2 regions of the Paenibacillus sp. Negev47 genome follow, and region 1 is predicted to be linked to the other one. Evidence: riboswitches for the same ligand, from Rfam matches in the RefSeq annotation. Region 1 holds a riboswitch; the other holds the start of a gene.

Region 1 (3,420 bases):
TGCTGGCATTGGCTACAGCCATACCGGTTAATTCACAGATGTAGGACTGGAATTCGAAAATGGCCTGTAGTTCACCTTGGCTGATCTCAGGCTGATAAGGTGTGTAGGCAGTGTAGAACTCGGAACGGGATATGACATGATTGATGACGGAAGGAACATGATGATCATATATGCCTGCGCCGAGGAAGCTGGCATGAGTTTCGAAATTGGCGTTGCCGCCAGCCTGTTTGGACATGTGACGTGTAAGCGCATATTCATCAAGTTTGGAGGATACGGGCAGCTCGCCCTGATAACGAATCTCCTGTGGAATGTCCTGAAACAGATCATCCAGCGTATCCACACCAATGGTTGCGAGCATGGCGCTCTGATCCTGCTCGGTCATGGGAATATAACGGTGCTTGCTCATACTTGATCAACTCCTTGGGTAGGTGTCTTTGACGTACGTATCCGTTTATGAAAAGGGGTCTTCACGACCACGGCTTTCAGCTTCTTGCCGCGGATCTCAATCTCAAGCGGGGTTCCGAGCGCAGCGTATTTGCTGTCGATGAGGGCAAGCCCCAGATTACGTTTCAATGTTGGTGATTGCGTGCCTGTCGTCACTTCACCAATCTGTACGCCTTCGGCGTAAATCGGATAGTGGGGGCGGGGGATGCCACGCTCCAGCACTTCGATGCCGACCAGTTTGCGGGCGGGACCATCATTTTTTTGTTGTAACAAGGCTTCGTGTCCGATAAAGGGTCCAGCATTCAGCTTCACAAACATACCTACGCCAGCTTCGAGTGGAGAGATGGTTGCCGACAATTCCTGTCCATACAGAGGGAGCCTTGCTTCAAAGCGCAGCGTATCCCGGGCACCGAGGCCTGCTGGTACAAGTCCGTGACCTTCTCCAGCTTGCATTAATCCATTCCAGACCGCAGAGGCTTGATCCGCAGATATATATAGTTCAAATCCATCTTCACCGGTATAACCAGTACGGGATAACAGCAATTTTACTCCACAGACTTCGGCATTCTGCACAAAACGAAATGGTTCAATGGTGGATACATCCGTATCTGTAACTTTTCCGATAATATCTACAGCCAGTGGACCTTGCAGGGCGAGCAGCGCCGTCTGCTCCGAATCGTTGGTCATGCTTACACCAGGGATCAAGTGCTCTTGCAGCCATGCCCAATCCTTGTCGATGTTGGAGGCGTTAACCACGAGCATATACTGCTGATCTTCCAGCTTATACACGAGCAGATCATCCACCACACCGCCATTCGGATAACACATCAGGGTATACTGGGCTTGACCGGGAACCAGCGTGGTCACATCATTGGTCATCATTTGTTGCAAAAATGCTTCAGCCTGCTCACCCTGTACTGTGAATTCGCCCATATGGGATACATCGAACAGTCCAGCGCGCTCGCGTACCGCTTCATGTTCTTTCTGGATTCCGCTAAATTGTACCGGAAGCTCCCAGCCTCCAAAATCAATGCACCGTACGCCTTCATATTGCTGATATAGTGGGAAGAGTGGTGTTCTAAGCAAATCGGACATCAAATCACCTCGTCATGGGCCGTCAGCCGGCCGAATATGCAATCGTGGATCAATGAACCAGGGTATTTTTAAATTTTCATCTAGAGACCTTTAGTGGGTAAGTATGATAAGGCAGCTATGACAGCGCCGATCTGAATCCTGTTTTTCGTTTTTTGGGAAAAAGGAAAAGGACAGGCCAAAGAACCGGCATGCCAAGTAGCACGCTGTATTCTAAGGCTCTGTCCCTTGTACCTGAGAGTTACCCCGCCGCGTCGTACAGCAGGTTTCCCCTTGGGTGATCATAACGCCCGCACAGGGCGAATAGATGCTCTCCAGAGTTGCGTCCCGTAAAAGTCCTTTTGCCTGAGAGATTCACCTCCGCTTATCGGTGGTTTACTCCTTCGGCGTTACCTCATGTACATCCCGAGTCGGGTGTCGCGGGTAATCTCTCCCTTTACATTCATCCGCGGGTATAACATAGTCCAATAAACACGTTTACTCCTCTCATTAAAACGTGAATCCACTATCGATGTCAAGAACGATATCATAGAAAGTGATTAAAAACCGAATATTTAGTATAGTTTTAATATAATTGTTCGTGTATTTAAAAAGACTACGCTTACTATTCTAATATTCACCAGTATATGTAGAAAGAGTGTATTCAGGTTACGGTTTGAGGAGGGGATCAGCAAATAAATTGTAAGGTATCTTGACATTTGATTCATAAATATCATACGCTATGTTCTGGGAAAAAGGTTAAGGTCAAAGATCGCATGCACTCATTAATGAAAAGCGAGGCGGATATCGATGAGCGAATTGAAAAGTGATTTCCTGTACAGTGAAGAGCACGAATGGGTGCAAACCGTAGGGGAGGATACTGTACGTATTGGCATTACCGAGTTCGCGCAGCATCAGCTGGGTGACATTGTGTTTGTGGAATTGCCTGACCTTGAATCCAATGTAAAAGCAGAAGACAGCATTGGAACGATCGAATCGGTCAAAACGGTGTCGGACTTGTTTTCTCCAGTCACTGGTTCAATCATTGCGGTGAATGATTCGTTGCAGGACTCACCTGAACTGGTAAACAGCTCTCCTTACGAGGAAGGCTGGATGATCGAGATTCGTGTTGAGGGAGATCTGTCTGCAGCGTTGTCCACATTGATGAATGCAGATGCGTATCGCAAACATACCGAAGAATAGAATCAATGAACTTGTACTTATTAACATATGTTATTACAAAAATGAGATGTGCTTCATGTTATTGCGACCTGTGTGAGCTTGATGCTTGCACAGGTTTTTTTGTGTTTTCCAAGGAACGTTGTGAATACTGATTTAAGCAGATTGTGGATGCAAATTGTCTGATTAGATCAAGCTATAGGGTAGAAAATGATTTTGGAAATGATAAAAGTCATAGGCAAGAAAAGCCTTATGTACCAATGAGTTCAGCCATTATGCATAGATAAAAACGATTACATAACCTAATGTTGTCATCATTGTTCATGACGAAAGTACGCTTTCATTTCATTGAACAGGAGAGCATTCTCGCTTAGGATTACAGCAGGGGAGAAATGATACCCCTTTCATAATCATAATCACTTGATCCAAGGAGGATAATACAATGAGTAATTTGGACCAATCGTCCAATTCCAAAGGTGGGCTACGGGTTGGTGTTCAGCGTTTTGGCCGATTCCTGAGTGGTATGGTCATGCCAAATATGGGAGCGTTCATCGCCTGGGGATTAATTACGGCTCTGTTCATTCCAACAGGCTGGTTCCCTAACGAGACGCTTGCACAGCTAGTCGATCCGATGATCAAATATTTGCTGCCACTGTTAATCGGTTATACCGGGGGTACGATGATGCATGGTCAGCGTGGTGGTGTCGTGGGTGCCATTATGACCAT
Region 2 (3,420 bases), 900 kb from region 1:
CAGCCGTAATTAATCCTACAATGGTTGCTCCATTTTTCAAAAACAGCAGACTCGTCTGGAAAACCCCTTTCATTCTATCCATCTCCTTTAGTTTTCTTTCGCTCTTTATATATCGTATTGATATATGACAATAAATAATATATCAATACGATATATAAAGAGTCAATGTTTTTATTTTCTTCGTTAGAAAAAGACAAAAAAGCCGATACAAATCTTCACCAGGAAGATTTGTATCGGCTTTTCGTATCATGTAGGGAGCCCTGCATCATCTTTAATAGTCAAGGCTCAAGGCTCCACAAGTTAGAGTTAGATTTATTTCATATCAATCCATTATGCCGTAGGTTCTGCATCATTTTCAGTAGAGGACTCCGTCTCCTGTTCGGCACGTTTTGCTTTCGGTTTGGCCAGATTTTGCATCATTTTGCGGCCTGTTGGTGTCTGAGCCAATCCGCCTTGGGCTGTCTCCCGGTGACGGCTCGGCATCGCACTGCCTACTTCCAGCATGACGTCTATGACTTCGTCTGACGGGATGGCACTACGTACACCGGCCAATGCCATATCGGCCGCAGCCAATGCTGTGACGGCACCCAGTCCGTTACGGACGATGCACGGAATTTCGACGAGGCCTGCGACTGGATCGCAGATAAGGCCCAGTGTATTTTTTAAAGCCAAGCCAACGGCATGAACGACCTGCTCCGGTGTACCTCCACGCAGTTCAACCATGGCACCCGCAGCCATACCAATCGCAGAACCCACTTCCGCCTGACAGCCACCCTCGGCACCGGAGATAAATGAATTGTTCGCAATAACATAACCGATTGCCCCAGCACAGAACAACCCGTTAACCAAGTGTTCGTCCGTCCAGCCAAACCGCTCCTGTGAACTGATAAACACACCAGGAATAATGCCGCAGGAACCAGCTGTTGGTGTTGCCACGATGCGGCCCATGGAAGCATTCACTTCAGATACACACAGGGCATACGCCATCGCAAGTGCAGAAGCATCACCAGAGCAAGTCTCACCTTTGCGAATGTACTCGGCCATTTTCTTGCCGTCTCCACCCGTTAACCCGCTGCGTGATGTGGTATCTTCCGTTAATCCCTTCTGTACCGCTTCCTTCATCACTTGATAATAGTCCGACATCTGCTGCACAACGTTCGCTTCAGGCGTATTCGTTTCTTGGACCTGCTCCTCAATCATCAGCTGAGCAATGGTTTTGGATTCCGCTGTACAGATCGTATTCAATTCGTGCAAATGTTTAAACCGCATCCGAATCAACTCCTCTCTTCAAATCAATGACACGAATGTCCAGCACATGGTCGAGCGAACGCAGACGCTTCAACATATCCGGATTAGGCACGCCGTCCATCTCCATTGCCGTCAGCGCTTCACCATCCCGAGCTTTCCGATCCACCTGCATATAGCCGATGTTAACTCCCGATGAACTGATCGTAGACGTCACTGACGCAAGTACGCCTGCTTTGTCAGCATGCCGCAGAACGAGTGTAGGGAATTCACCACTGATCTGGACACGAAAATCATTCATCGCATGCACCGATACGCTGCCGCCACCAATGGAAGCCCCGATCAAGGAGCAGGCACGCTCTCCATGCCATAACTCAATTTTGACCGTATTCGGATGCGGAGCAGGCAGGCCGCTTGTATAAAACTCAACCTCCATGCCCGCTTCTTCTGCGTATTGCTCTGCATCCGGGATACGCGGATCGTCTGTGACATAGTCCAGAAGACCGCCGATCAGTGCCAGATCCGTGCCGTGACCCTGATACGTATCTGCAAATGAACCGTACAGCGTCAGTCGCGCCCGATCCGGCGTACAACCGAGCCACTGGCGAGCGATTCTCCCTAACCTTGCTGCTCCAGCTGTATGTGAACTTGAAGGCCCCGTCATCGACGGGCCAATAATTGAAAACACATCTTTAAATCGCACCTTGTAACCCTCCAATTGTATTCGTCATTTCCATCCAGATCCCATTCCACAATGTTCTTTTTTTACTGAATGATGACATCAAAAAAGGACAGAAGAAGGCCTCAGGCCCTCTCTCTGTCCTCGATACCTGAGAGTTTCATGACCAGCAGTGTCCAAGGACAAGGTGAATGCCTGCGATTACAGGCAAGGTCACCGGGCTAACTGATCATATACCCCTTGGGTGGCGCAGTTCGCGCACTCTCCAGAGTTGCGTCCAACGATGGTACATTTACCTGAGAGATTAACCACTGCGCCGGGTGCGCAGCAGCTTGCTCCTTCGGTGCCTGAACACTAGCCCTTTTGCTCGGCTAACCCAGGTCTCTCCCGCTCGTTATCATCCGCTTATATTCACTTTCTCGTTCAACTCACATCGAACGTGTGTCTTCTGTTCAATTGGATCATATCTGAATCATATCTGGTACATATACTTACAGATTAATATGCTACACATTATATGTCAACAAAAGTGACGTATAATTATCATCTTTATCACTCATTAGGAATGATTAGGCAGCTTCAATTCATTTATCCAAGCTTGAAGCTTCTCTTTCGTCCATCCTTCGTTTTCACCCATGACGGAGTACCGCAAGCCATTTTCACTCCATGATATGTTCCGAATGCTCTTCATATATGAACCCTCGGTGTTACGAACCTTAATCTTGGCTTCATCCGGCATTAGTGTATCGTCCACATTTTCTTCCGGCATCTTGAATACTGTCAGGCTGACTTCTACCTTGTCGTCACGTACATAATACAAGGTTACTTCATCTCTGCTCAGCTCACCGCCCAATGTAGACATTTCGATCCGTGATCGTTCGAATTCTCCACTCATGTCCTGTAGGAACGGCTGTTCCAACGCTTTTTCCGCTTCCTCTAGGGTCACTTCGGAATTCTGCATCATATCGTTCAAGTCCTTCACATCGACCTCCTTAGGGATGTCAATTACGAAAGTATCCTTTGTGAATTCAGGGTCATACTGAATCGGATCATAGACCATTTCTGATTTTCCATCCCCATACGCGCTGTTTACTTTGACAATCATCCACGTTTTGGGGTCTACCCAATACTCTGAAGATATGGAGAACGCGCCTTCTTCTTTTGGTGTCAATTCAATATGAATGACGTCCTGTCCATGAAGTTTCTCCTGTCCCATCATATTCACATCATGCGTAGTACGTAACCGCTCTAGTTGATCAACCAATATTTGTTTCTGGGTTTGATTAGGCTGTTGTGACACGGATGATGCATCCATGGAATATGCTGCTCCTGTTTCTTTTTCATAAAGGATGATCTCCTTTCCGTTATTAACTGCGTAACTGACATTGCCATTCTCGGATGTTTCCGTGCGCTTTCGTCCAGTTTCACCATCTACCCATTCCTTAATTTGCATGGTGTTACTCAGCTTGTCGTCCGCCCATATCTTCATCACACCT

The links. Region 1 has a riboswitch for glycine ahead of gcvT (glycine cleavage system aminomethyltransferase GcvT). Riboswitches for the same ligand answer to the same signal wherever they lie in the genome.
Region 2: it holds a riboswitch for glycine, as region 1 does, so the genes downstream of both, sdaAB (L-serine ammonia-lyase, iron-sulfur-dependent subunit beta) here and gcvT (glycine cleavage system aminomethyltransferase GcvT) in region 1, are expected to answer to the same signal.

What each region holds. Positions count from the first base shown of each region.
Region 1 is NZ_CM177754.1:1,393,039-1,396,458, forward strand. Features, by position in the region: gene gcvPA (aminomethyl-transferring glycine dehydrogenase subunit GcvPA) at 1-406, opposite strand, end outside; gene gcvT (glycine cleavage system aminomethyltransferase GcvT) at 403-1,539, opposite strand; glycine riboswitch at 1,756-1,856, opposite strand; glycine riboswitch at 1,860-1,982, opposite strand; gene gcvH (glycine cleavage system protein GcvH) at 2,326-2,718, shown strand; gene AC4G47_RS06480 (PTS mannitol transporter subunit IIBC) at 3,137-3,420, shown strand, end outside.
Region 2 is NZ_CM177754.1:497,259-500,678, reverse strand. Features, by position in the region: gene AC4G47_RS02440 (YhgE/Pip domain-containing protein) at 1-73, opposite strand, end outside; gene sdaAA (L-serine ammonia-lyase, iron-sulfur-dependent, subunit alpha) at 331-1,269, opposite strand; gene sdaAB (L-serine ammonia-lyase, iron-sulfur-dependent subunit beta) at 1,259-1,948, opposite strand; glycine riboswitch at 2,061-2,195, opposite strand; glycine riboswitch at 2,200-2,324, opposite strand; gene AC4G47_RS02425 (LolA family protein) at 2,484-3,420, opposite strand, start outside.